DNA from 3 places in the Pseudomonas sp. GM24 genome. Region 2 is predicted to be linked to each of the others. Evidence: riboswitches for the same ligand, from Rfam matches in the RefSeq annotation. Region 2 holds a riboswitch; each other region holds the start of a gene.
The links. A riboswitch is a leader RNA that binds a small molecule or an ion and turns the genes downstream of it on or off. The one in region 2 is predicted to bind cobalamin.
Positions count from the first base shown of each region.

Region 1: linked by a shared signal. The riboswitch ahead of cobO (cob(I)yrinic acid a,c-diamide adenosyltransferase) and the one ahead of PMI23_RS16860 (ABC transporter substrate-binding protein) in region 2 are both predicted to bind cobalamin.
Region 3: linked by a shared signal. The riboswitch ahead of PMI23_RS23595 (TonB-dependent receptor plug domain-containing protein) and the one ahead of PMI23_RS16860 (ABC transporter substrate-binding protein) in region 2 are both predicted to bind cobalamin.

Region 1 is NZ_AKJR01000089.1:19,248-23,528, reverse strand. Features, by position in the region: gene PMI23_RS12950 (C40 family peptidase) at 1-131, shown strand, start outside; gene PMI23_RS12945 (PQQ-dependent sugar dehydrogenase) at 264-1,577, opposite strand; gene PMI23_RS12940 (hypothetical protein) at 1,644-2,228, opposite strand; cobalamin riboswitch at 2,392-2,622, shown strand; gene cobO (cob(I)yrinic acid a,c-diamide adenosyltransferase) at 2,705-3,316, shown strand; gene PMI23_RS12930 (cobyrinate a,c-diamide synthase) at 3,313-4,281, shown strand, end outside.
Region 2 is NZ_AKJR01000137.1:9,007-13,287, reverse strand. Features, by position in the region: gene PMI23_RS16870 (ABC transporter ATP-binding protein) at 1-582, opposite strand, end outside; gene PMI23_RS16865 (FecCD family ABC transporter permease) at 579-1,583, opposite strand; gene PMI23_RS16860 (ABC transporter substrate-binding protein) at 1,592-2,605, opposite strand; cobalamin riboswitch at 2,750-2,944, opposite strand; gene PMI23_RS16855 (Ppx/GppA family phosphatase) at 2,987-3,922, opposite strand; gene PMI23_RS16850 (hypothetical protein) at 3,931-4,200, shown strand; gene phnX (phosphonoacetaldehyde hydrolase) at 4,264-4,281, opposite strand, start outside.
Region 3 is NZ_AKJR01000218.1:22,243-26,523, forward strand. Features, by position in the region: gene PMI23_RS23590 ((2Fe-2S) ferredoxin domain-containing protein) at 1-174, opposite strand, end outside; gene PMI23_RS23595 (TonB-dependent receptor plug domain-containing protein) at 174-2,111, opposite strand; cobalamin riboswitch at 2,204-2,409, opposite strand; gene PMI23_RS23600 (autotransporter outer membrane beta-barrel domain-containing protein) at 2,576-4,281, shown strand, end outside.

The DNA.
Region 1 (4,281 bases), on a different contig from region 2:
GGCGCTTCGTGCATGCGCCGGCCACGGGCGGCACGGTGAAGCTGGACAGCCTGTCGAAGGCGTACTGGCAGAAAGCTTATCTGAGTGCCAAGCGGGTGTTGCAGCCGGAGCATCTGGCGCATAACCCGTAATTCAAGCAGCCCACAATCCCATGTAGGAGTGAGCCTGCTCGCGATAGCGGTCGTTCAGTCAATGATGATGTCGACTGATACGAAGTTATCGCGAGCAGGCTCACTCCTACAGTTGTTTGTGCATGGCGAAAATTATTTGCTGGCCGACACTCGCCACACCTTGTTGCCGACATCATCCGCCACCAGCAAGCCACCCTGCTGATCGATCACCACGCCCACCGGGCGACCGAGTGCATTCTCGTCCTTGTCGAGGAAACCGGTCAGCACATCCACCGGTTTGCCACTCGGCTTGCCACCGGTAAACGGCACGAAAATCACTTTGTAGCCACTGTGCGGTTTACGGTTCCATGAACCATGCTGGCCGATGAACGCGCCTTCCTTGAACTGCGCCGGCAGCGTGTTGCCCTCGGCGAAGCTCAGACCCAGTGAGGCGGTGTGCGGTCCGACTGCGTAATCCGGGGCGATGGCTTTGGCCACCAGGTCCGGATTTTGCGGCGACACACGCACATCGACGTGCTGGCCGTAGTAGCTGAACGGCCAGCCATAAAAACCACCGTCCTTCACGGAAGTGATGTAGTCCGGCACCAGATCACTGCCGATCTCGTCGCGTTCGTTGACCGCTGTCCACAGCGCGCCACTGACAGGCTCCCAGGCCAGGCCATTGGGGTTGCGGATGCCCGAGGCAAAGATGCGGTGATTGCCGGTCGCCCGATCGACTTCCCAGATCGCCGCGCGGCCTTCTTCTTTATCCAGACCATTTTCGCCGACATTACTGTTCGAGCCGACCGTGACGTACAGTTTGCTGCCGTCCTTGCTGGCGATGACGTTTTTGGTCCAGTGGTGATTCAGCGTGCCGCCGGGCAGATCGACGACCTTGATCGGCTGCGATTTGATCTCGGTCGCGCCGGGTTCGTAGTTGAAACGCAGCAGGCGATCGGTATCGGCGACGTACAGGTCATTGCCAACCAGGGTCATGCCGAACGGCGAGTTGAGGTTTTGCAGAAACACCGTGCGGGTCTCGGCGACGCCATCGTGATCGGCGTCACGCAGCAGGGTGATGCGGTTTGGGCTTGGCACGCCAGCGCCAGCCTTGCCCATGACCTTCTTCATCACCCAGCCGCGAATCCCGCTGCTGTCATCCGGTTTTGGTGGGGCATTGGTTTCCGCTACCAACACATCGCCATTGGGCAGCACATAGAGCCAGCGCGGATGATCGAGGCCTTCGGCGAATGCCGCGACCTGGGTGCCAGCCGCCGCTGTCGGTTTGCCGCCGTCGGGCCAGCCGATCGCCGGGGCGATATTCACCGTCGGGATCAGGGTCTTGTTCGGTTCGGGCAGCTTCGGTGACGGGCCGGTGCCGTCGGAGACTTGCAGGCTGGAGGTTTCACCGCAGGCGGCGAGTCCTCCGGCGAAGGCGATGACAAAAACGAGCTGGGGCTTGCGCATTGCTGATCTTCCCTATGAATGCATTCCTAATCATAGAGGAGGGCGCAAGCCCGATGGTTCAACTGCTCAACCGCGCGCTTCCTTGAACAGCACGGCGATGCCCGGGTGATAATTGCCGGCTTCGCTGCGTAACTTGCGGTAGGCGTAGGGGAAATACCAGGCGACCGCGCAAGTGTGTTCCTTTTGCAGGTCGTCGACCATGTCCTGCAGCTCTTCGGGGCTGGCGCTGTGCTGGGCTTTTTGCGGCGCGACAAACAGGCAGCCGAGCTTGAGGTCGCTGGCGTAGCTGATGCGTTTGGCGTCGTTGGTGATGTCCAGCAGGGCTTGGGTCAGATTGAGGTTGGTAACCTTTGGCCAGCGCTGGGTGGCCTGGATAAAGGCGCGGTCTTCGGCGCCGGCCAGAAACAGATCAGCGCGGGCATTGCGCTCGCCTTCTTCATTCTGCTTGCGCGTGGCAGTGTCGTTCAAAGTCACCAGCTCGGCCATCCAGGCCGCCGCCGAGAGCAATCCGAGATTGGCTTTCTCGTCATGCCAGTAAGGGGTGTCGCCGTCGCCGCGCACGGCGTTGTAACGGTCGATACAGTCAAACCAGCGTTCAAGCACCGGGCGCAGGAATTCCAGGCGCGGGTTGCTGATGATCATGCCTTGCATCGTCATCATCCTTTATTGTTGTAGTGGGCTTTTCGGGAAAAGCATGGCTCTTTGATATCATTTGTATCAGTGTGGCACAAGATTGGCGTCAGATAATTGATCGGCGGCAGTTATTCGCCCGATGACCGCCTCTTTAATTGACGCTCCACCCCCAACCCTCTAACCTTCGCGGCTTGTTTCAGGTGCTCTGTGACCTGCGTCGACAGAGTGAAACAGGGAAGCCGGTGAGGGTTGTCTTCGCACGAAGAACCACCACGATCCCGGCGCTGCCCCCGCAACGGTAAATGAGTGAAAACTGCGCCTTGAGCCACTGCCTCGAAAGAAGCGGGAAGGCGCGCAGTCAGGCGAAACGCCGCTCATGAGCCCGGAGACCGGCCTGATCCATCCAGCGGCATCACGGTGGGCGATGCCAGGCTTTTTGCCGTCTATTCTTGTGCCTGCCCGCCGTTATCCAGCCTCAACGGAGAGCTCCCCCCATGACCGATTCCCCCGAGCGCGACGAACGCCATCTGGCGCGTATGCAGCGCAAAAAAGCCGTGATCGACGAACGCATCGCCAACTCGCCTGACGAGTGCGGGCTGGTGCTGGTGCTGACCGGCAATGGCAAAGGCAAAAGCAGCTCGGCGTTCGGCATGCTCGCCCGCGCCATGGGCCACGGCATGCAGTGCGGCGTGGTGCAGTTCATCAAGGGCCGCAACAGCACCGGCGAAGAGTTGTTTTTCCGCCGCTTCCCTGAGCAAGTGCGCTTTCATGTGATGGGCGAGGGCTTCACCTGGGAAACCCAGGATCGTCAGCGCGACATCGCCGCCGCCGAAGCCGCGTGGGCCGTGTCCCGCGAACTGCTGCGCGATCCGTCGATCGGTCTGGTGGTGCTCGACGAACTCAACATCGCCCTCAAACATGGTTACCTCGATCTCGATCAGGTGCTCAGCGATTTGCAGGCGCGTCCGCCGATGCAGCATGTGATCGTCACCGGTCGCGCGGCCAAGCCGGAAATGATCGAAATGGGCGACACTGTGACTGAAATGGGCATGCTCAAACACGCCTTCCAGGCTGGCATCAAAGCGCAGAAAGGCGTCGAACTTTGAATCAGCCACGTCACTGCCCGGCGGTGCTCATCGCCGCGCCGGCTTCCGGTCAGGGCAAGACCACCGTCACCGCCGCACTGGCCCGTTTGCATCGCAATCAGGGGCGCAAGGTGCGCGTGTTCAAATGCGGCCCGGACTTTCTCGATCCGATGATTCTCGAACGCGCCAGCGGTGCGCCGGTGTATCAACTGGACATGTGGATGGTCGGCGAGCAGGAAAGTCGTCGTCTGTTGTGGGAAGCCGCCAATGAGGCGGATCTGATTCTGATCGAAGGCGTGATGGGCCTGTTCGATGGCACGCCGTCCAGCGCCGATCTGGCGCGGCACTTCGGCGTGCCGGTGCTTGGCGTGATTGATGGGACGGCCATGGCGCAGACATTTGGTGCGCTGGCGCTGGGCCTGGCGAAGTATCAGCCGGATCTGCCGTTTGCCGGTGTCCTGGCTAATCGTGTCGGCACTTTGCGCCATGCGCAATTGCTCGAAGGCAGCCTCACGGAAGGTTTGCGTTGGTATGGCGCGTTGTCCCGTGAGACCGGTATCGAACTGCCGAGTCGTCATCTCGGCCTGGTGCAGGCCAGCGAACTGAATGACCTCGATGTGCGTCTCGATGCCGCCGCCGATGCATTGGCCAGCAGTTGCGAGGTAGCGCTGCCACCGGCCGTGGAATTCGCCGCGCCTGATGTGATCGCTGTAGAGCCGCTGCTGAAGAATGTGCGAGTCGCCGTTGCCCGTGATGAGGCGTTTGCCTTCACCTATGGCGCGAGTCTCGATCTGCTGCGGGCGATGGGCGCCGAGTTGAGTTTCTTCTCGCCGATCCGCGACACGCAATTGCCTGAGGCGGACAGCCTGTATTTGCCCGGTGGGTATCCGGAATTGCACCACGTTGCGTTGTCGCAGAACACCGCGATGCTGGAGGCGATTCGTGCGCATCACGCAGCGGGCAAACCGTTGCTCGCCGAATGTGGC
Region 2 (4,281 bases):
CAGCGCGATCAACGTGGTCACCGGCAACGCCTGCACCACGTTGAGAATGGTCAGTTGATGCTGAATGTCGAGGTGGTTGGCCGGCTCGTCCAGCAACAGAATCTGCGGTCGCTGCGCCAGGGCGCGAGCGATATGCACTCGCTGCCGCTCACCACCCGACAGGCTGCGCCAGAGACGCGTGCGCAGGTGCGTCGCGTCAACGTCGGTGAGCGCCTGCTCGACGATGGCATCGTCCGCCGCCGACCACGGTTGCAGTGCCGACAACCACGGCGTGCGCCCCAACGCTACGGCATCGAACACGCGAATGCCGTCGTCGGTGTCGGCCTGTTGTTCGACCACCGCCAGCTTCTGCGCAATGCTGCGCCGGGCCATTTTGCCCAAGCGCTGACCTTCGAGCAGCACCTCGCCGGCGCTCGGTTCACGCAGCCCGGCCAGCAACTTCAACACGGTGGATTTGCCCGAGCCATTTGGCCCGACGATACCCAAGGTTTCGCCGCGCCGGACGTCAAGGCTGACACCGTTGAGCAACTCGGCGCCGCGTACCTTGAAGCTCAGACCAGAACAACTCAGAACACTGTTCATCGCGCGGACCTGCGGCCAACCAGAATCAAGGCGAACACCGGCGCACCGACCAGCGCGGTAATCACCCCGACCGGAATCACCTGACCCTTGATCAGCGTGCGCGACAGCACATCAGCAGCAATCAAAAACACCGCACCGCCCAAGGCACTGGCCGGCAGCAATCGCGCATGACCCGTACCGAGCAACAGCCGCGCGGCGTGGGGAATCACCAGCCCGACAAAGCCGATTGAACCGACAATCGACACCATCACCGCCGTCACCAGCGCCGCACAACCAATCAGCAAAATCTGCACCCGTCGCACCGGAATACCGAGGGATGCCGCCGAATCCGCGCCAAAGGTAAACGCATCCAGCGCCCGCCGATGCCACAGGCACACGACCAGTCCCAGCAAGGCAACCGGCACTGCCAGCCATACCGATGGCCAGCGCACGCCACCGAGATTGCCCAGCAGCCAGAACATGATGCCGCGCGCCTGTTCGGAGCTGGCCGAACGAGTAATCAGAAACGCCGTCAGGGCATTGAATAACTGCGAACCGGCGATCCCGGCAAGAATGATCTGCCCGGTGCCGCTGGCCGAACCGCTGACTCGCGCCAGCAGAATCACCAGCACGAACGCCGTGACCGCGCCGGCGAATGCACCGACTGACAATGAGATCATCCCCGCGCCAACGCCAAGCAGCGCGACCATCACCGCCCCGGTCGAGGCGCCGGCAGAAATCCCCAGCAAGTAGGGATCGGCCAACGGATTACGCAGCAGCGACTGCAAAATCACCCCGCACGTCGCCAGACCGGCACCGCACGCGGCCGCGACCAGTGCGCGGGTCAGGCGATAGTTCCAGACGATGCCTTCATCGATCGGGTCGAGCGCGTAACCGGCGTTCCACAACTTGTTCGCCAGCACTTGCACGACCACACCCGGTTCAATCGAGGTTTCACCGATGGCCACGCCCGCAACCACTGCAATCAACAGCGTCGCCAGGGCCAGCAACGTACGGATCAGGCTGGCACTCATCGCGACAGGTCATAGCCGTTGATGGCCGTGGCCAGTTGCTCGATGCCGTCGAACATGCGCAGGCTCGCCTGCATGGCCATGGCGTCGAGAATGATGATGCGGTTGTGTTTCACCGCGTCCATGTTGCGTGTCACCGGGTCGCTGCGCAGGAAGGCGAGTTTCTTTTCATAGTCGTCAGCGGGGAAGCGCCGACGGTCCATGCGCGCGATGACGAGGAAGGTCGGATTGGCTTTGGCGATGGTTTCCCAGCCGACCGTTGGCCACTCTTCATCGGACGCCACCACGTTGCGCACGCCGAGGGTGCTGAGCATGAAATCGGGAATGCCTTTGTGTCCGGCCACGAAGGGCTCGATGTCCATTTGTGCACTGGAGAACCACACCAGCGCGCTGGCATCCTTCAGTTGTTTACCTTGGGCGGTGGCAATCGACTTGGCGAGGCTGGCCTTGAGTTGATCATTGAGTTGCTGGCCACGATCCTGGACATCGAAGATTTGCGCCAGTTGGCTCACGCTCTTGTAAATCGTGTCGATACGAAACGGTGCGAGCCGCGTGCCGTCGGCGCCGACGAGGTTGTCCTTGGCTTCGCAATCGGAGGGCAGCAGGTAGGTCGGAATCTTCAAGTCATGAAATTGCTCACGGGTGCCGACCGCGCCTTGCGGGCCGACCATCCATTCCAGCTCCACGGCGACCAGTTCCGGGCGCTTGCCGATGACCGCTTCAAAACTCGGTTCGTTATCGGCCAGACGCTCGATCTTGTCGTCCTGCGGCTTGTACTTGGCCAGCACATTGTTGAACCACAGTGAGGTGCCGACGACTTTATCGCCCAGGCCCATGGCGTAGAGCATTTCCGTGCCGGCCTGGCCGATGGTCACGGTGCGCGTCGGTGCGTGTTGGAAGGTGAGGGTGCTGCCGCAGTTCTCGACCGTCAGCGGATACACCGTCGGGGCCGCCTGCGCCAAGGCGCCAAGGGTCAGGCCGGTGATGAGGGTGGCGATACGGGGCAGCAGCATGGGGCAGTCTCCGAAGGAACCGTACGGGGAGCGGGAAAGTACGGTCTGGAAACACACCATCGAACGCGGTCAGGAAAACAGCGCAAGGCCGGGCATCAAACGAAGACGCGCGCGGCACGATGTCCTTCCCGGACACCCCGCCGGTTAGTAATCACTGTGCCGGCAGGTCTCCTGACTGATGCGTCATCGCCTTGGCTCCGGCCTTCCCGGGGTTCACCCAGTGGCAGTCGTGGAGCAGGCTCGGCACCTACAGTTGCGGGGGCAGTTCCGATCAATGCTGTGCAAGCACCTCGGATTCCCTATTAGTCCCGTTCGGGAACCAGCGGCGGCATGGTAGTCGATCAAGCCGCTGAAGGGGAGACGAATCTGTCGTGGCGAGGATTAGTGCTGGCTCATCAAACCGTGCAAGACGCCTAAACGCAGGCCCGGTTCGGAGGGCAGCATTTGGGCGATGCCGAACACCTTGAACGCCGCCAGCATCAGCACCAGACCGCCGGGCAGAATGCTCTGGCGGTGGGGTTGCAGGCCGGCGAGCTTGAGCTGTTGCACGTTGTTCACTTTCAGCAGAAGTAACGACAGGCGCAGCAGACCGCCGTAGGTGATGCCGTCCTGGCCGAAGTCGTTGAGGCGATTGGCCTTGAGCACTTTGGCCAGCATGCGTGCGGTGCCGGAGGAGCCAATGGTTTGCTGCCAGCCCTGCGCACGATAGCGCCGGGCAACTTTTTCAAACTGCAGGATGGCGAAGCGTTCGGCCGCCTGTAGCGCGCCGGCAGACACATCGCCGCCGCGAAAGAAGCGCGTGCTCAAGGTGCCGCTGCCGATGGCGATGCTTTCGGTTAACAAGGGTTGTGAGCCCTGGCCGAGGATCAGCTCGGTGGAGCCTCCGCCGATGTCGACCACCAGGCGCAGGTCGTCGGCGCTGGGCAAGGCGTGAGTTACGCCGGCGTAGACCAGCCGCGCCTCTTCATGGCCGCAAATGACGTCGATGGGAAAGCCCAGATGCCGCTCAGCACTGGCCAGAAACAGCTGCGCGTTATCCGCTTCACGCACCGCACTGGTCGCCACCGCACGCACCCGGCCGGCCTCGAAACCGCGCAGTTTCTTGCCGAACCGCGCCAATGCCTGCCAGCCGCGATCCAGTGCCAGTGCATCCAGCGCACCGCCATCAAAGCCTTCGGCAAGCCGCACCGGTTCACGCAGGGTTTTCACTTCCTGAATCTGCAGGCCCTTTCGACTGCGCACCGACTGGCCGATCATCAGGCGAAAGGCGTTCGAACCCAGGTCGATGGCGGCAAACAGCGAGGCGTCGTCTTTCATGGGAATCCTTGCAGAGCATCCGTCGCGAGGCTCAAGACGGTTTGCGAGGATTCTGCCGTGATCTTGATGACATCCTGATGACGGGGCAGGGGCGGTTCAATGAATTTGCGGCTGTCATGACACTGTCATTATCCGGCTTCTATGCTGAGGCCAATACATCGCGTGTTCTTAAAGTTTTTGCTGCCGAATTTGGCAGCTTTTTTTTGCCTGCGATTTGGCTGTTGATCGTTCCCACGCTCCGCGTGGGAATGCCTCTAGGGACGCTTTGCGTCCAGTGACGCGGAGCGTCACGGGCTGCATTCCCACGCAGAGCGTGGGAACGATCAGGGGCAGGGGGCTACTCAGCAGGCTTGCGGGGT
Region 3 (4,281 bases), on a different contig from region 2:
CGTCTCGATGCGATCGTGCGCCAGCAAATGCCGGCGCAGGGTTTTCCATAACTGCAAGGCGCCGCGCTGGGTGCAGCGCGGGCCGGTGCAGAGGAACACATGGCGCGCATGCTCGGGCACATGCGACCAGTCCGGGTGCGTATCGACGCCGTCGACGGTTTTGATTTCACTCATCAGAAGCGGTACGTGTAGCGTACTTCGGAGGTGAACGGCCGGCCGAGGTTGTCGACGTTGCTCGAACGGCTGGTGACGTAGTCGCGGTCGAAGAGGTTTTCCACCAGCAGACTCACCCGGTGTTGGTGGGCGTTGTCGAGGTAGCGATAAGCGTCGGCGTCGACCACCGAATAATTGCCGTATTCGACTTGCTTCGAGCTTTTGATATCGCGGATGTAACGGATCGCACCGCCAACGCCCCACAGGCGATTTTCCGATTCATAACCCACCCGCGAACGGGCGAAGAAGCTCGGGATGTCGTTGATGGTTACACCGGTGCGCGACTCGGTGAGGTTGCGGGTCATGTCCGCTTGCAAACTCCACTGATCGTTGAGCGCCAGTTTCGCGTCCGCCTCGAAACCGCGCATCTGGATCGTGCCTTCACCGTTGACCCACTGAATGTCATCGAGGGTGATCAGGTCGTCGATCTTGCGTTTGAACAGGGTCACGCTGGCGCTGAATTCGCGATCCAGCAGCAGGCCCTTGTAGTCGACACCCAGCTCCGTATTGCGGCTTTTTTCCGGTTTCAGGTTGCGGTTGCCGATCTCGTCGCCCGGCTCGTTGACGAACAGTTGCTCGGCGTTCGGCAGTTTGTAGGCGCTGCCGTATTGACCGCGCACCGACCAGTTGTCGTTGAGGTCATACAGCGAAGTGAGCATACCAACTGTGGCACTGTCGCCGCCGTTCATGGCCTCGTGACGCACGCCAATACTCGGGTGCCAGTCGGGCAGGGCGTCGATCTGCGGGCGCAGTTGCGTGTAGAACGCATGGGCTTCGGCCTTATCGTTGTCGATGATCAGCACGTCGTCCTGGCCCTTGAACCACTGGTTTTCGCTGCCGAACACCAGCACATGGCCGCCGGGCAATTCAGCCTTGCCTTCGGCCTGCACACCCCAGTCGGTGAAGCCCCAATAGTCGTTGTGATTAATGACCTTGGTGCCGCCGCCATTGACGTTGTTGACCCGGGTGTAGCGCGTGTCCCAATCGTTGATATGGCCTTTGACGAAGTAGCTCAGGCGCTCGTTGAGGGTTTGCTCGAAGGTCGCCGTAGCGATTTGCTGCACGCGGTCGTTGGTGGTTTTGTGGTTGTCCACCGGGCGGGCGAAGTCGAGATTGGCGTCGGCGTATTGGTAGAACAGTTCCAGCCGCGCATCATCGCCAAATGACTGAATCGCCTTGCCGCCGAAGGTGGTGACTTCGTAGGCACGGTTCTTCCCAGAATCGTTTTTCATGTCGCGGTTGCGATACGGCTGATAGCCGTCGGAGACGTTGTGACTGACGTACGCCAGCAAACCCAGGTCGCCGAATCCGTTAGTGAAGATATTCTCGACCCGCGCATCCTCGGTGGTACCGCCAAAGCTGTCCACGCCCAGATTCACTTCGCCGACGGCTTTGCGCGATTGCGGGCTGCGGGTGACGATGTTGATCACGCCAGACACAGCCTGAGTACCGAACAACAGGCTTTGCCCGCCCTTGAGCACTTCGATGCGCTCGATCGCGTTGGCCGGCAGGGTATCGAGATAGAGGCCGCCGTACAGGCGATTGTTCAGGCGCACGCCGTCGAGCAGGATCAGCGTATCGTCGTTGCGCCCACCGAGCAGCGAATAAGTGCCGTAGTCGAAGGGACCGTTTTTCGGCGCCACGTACAGGCCGGGAATGAACATCTGCATGACGCGGCTGACATCGGCACTGGGGCCGGCGCGCTCGATCTGTTCGCGGCTGACGATCTCGACCTTGCTGCCGAACTTCGCCATGTCGGCGACCGTGGTCGACTCCACCGACGGTGCGGAAACGATTTGCTGATTGAGTTGCAGTGGCGCGTCATCCGCCAGCAACAGAGGACTGCAAAGGCAGCCGAACAAGAGGCTTGGAGCCGAGGTGTAGAAAGGTCGAATCATTGTCTTCTCGAAAAGGATCTTCGCAGAAGAGCATGCAAGAGAAGGCATCGCGCACAGCCAATACCGGCCCATGCCCGCCCACCGCAGGATTTTGCCAAACAGCAATTCAGGCCGGTCTCCGGGCTCGCGCGTATCGAGGCTTTCACCTTCCCATGGCCGTCTAACCACAGTGGTGTATCGAAAGCATCACGCGCATACCGTTGCGGGGGCAGCACCGGACTTGTTCGAAAAGAACGTACCGGTTTCCCGTTTCACCCCATGCACGGCGGCATGGGACACCTGAAACTGGGCGGCATCTGAACATTCGAATGACCGTTCGTCAACTTGCCGATACAGGTACTCGACTCGCGAATTACCAACTTTGGAAATAACTACTAAGGTCTATAGCGGTAATCACAACGCAATATCGCGCGGCGTCGACAGGCGTGAGGGATTCGCCACGTACGCTGAACAGGGAGGTTCTCATGCACGGTGCCAGCGGCCATCCTCACGGTGGGCACGCCCCGCATTTCATTCGCAGCGCTTTACTGGTCGCCATGGCCAACACCCTGATGCTCGCAGACGCTCAAGCTGCGTGCGGGCCTTTGGCGGCGGGTGCCTACAACGTCTCGCAAACCTGTTTGCCGGCGGCCGGCGTCGATGCGTCGATCAGCACGCAGTCGGGCACTACCATTACCACTACGGCGGGTTCCTCGTTGAACAGTCGTGGCAACAATGCCAACACCACGCTGACACTCACTGGCACTACGGTAAACAGCACACCCCCAACGGCCGCCAACGCAGTGTTTGCCAATGTCATCGGCGCGACCGGCAACGCCAGCCTCAGCGTCAATGGCGGGACCAACACGGTGAATGTCGGCGGCAGTGGCCTGGACGCGCTGGCGATCACCAATGCCAGCGCTGGCTCGTCGACGTTTTCGGTGAGTGCCGGCACCACGCTGAACATCCTCAATACCGTGGTCGGCAATGAACACGATGGCATCGACATCAACGCCAGCGGCGGCGGGGCGATCAACCTGAATCATCAGGGCAATGGCCAGATCACGTTGCTCGGCGGCAACGGCGTCTGGACCAAAGCCACGGGCAGTGGCGAGACCAACGTCAACGTCGGCAGTGGCGTGAGTATTCTGGTCAACAACGATGATGCACTCTCGGCCGGTCTTCCGATCATTGACGACACTTTGCCGACTGCCGGCATTGGTAACCACGCCGGCGTGCATACCCGTGCAGTCAATGGCAACACCACACTGATCAACGCGGCGAATGTGCAAAGCATCGGCATGAACGCCTTTGGCTTGTTCACCGAGGGCGGCACAGGCAATACCCGCCTGACCAACAGCGGCAACCTGAGTACCAGCGGCCTCAACGGTTTCGGCATTCGTTCGTTTTCCAGCGTTGGCAGCATCGCCATCGTCAACGACGGCGCCATCACCACCACGGGTGGCGGCGCCCACGGTATCTATGCCAATGACAATGTCGGCGGCAGCGGTTCGATCAGCATCGAGAACAATGCTGCCATCAACGTCGGCAGCACGGCCAATACCGCCGGTTCGCGGGCGATCTACGTGATCAAGCGCGGTACCGGTGATGTCGCGATCACGGGTAGCGGCAATATCAAAGTCCTCGGCGACATCAACACCACCCGGGCCTACGCGATCATTGTCAGCGCCGAAAACAACAATGTGCTGATTGATTACTCGGGCGATCTGTTCGCCAGCGGGTTTGGCGCGGGCGGTATACGGGTCGATTCGACCGGCGGCAATGTTCAGGTCAACTACCGTGGCGATCGCATCGAAACCCTGCACAGCAACGCCAACGGCATCTATGCCTCGACGCAGTCGCCGACGGGCACGGTCAACGTCAATTCCGGCGGCACGATCATCACCCACTCGAACGCTGGCTCGGGCGACGGCACGGGCATTGGTGCTTTTGGTATCCAGGCGCTGACGCTGGGCGGCGACGTGGGTGTCGTGTTCAACGGCCCGCTGATCGACGTCAACGGTCAGGGCGCGGCGATTCTGGCCGGCAATGCCTTCAACTCAGGCAGTGGGCTGGGCACATTGAGTGTCAGTAACAGCGGGGAGTTGATCGCGCGGGGCAATCAACAACGCGGTATCCGAACGTTGTCGGTCACTGGCGCGCAAAGTGTGGTCAACAGCGGCGCGATCCA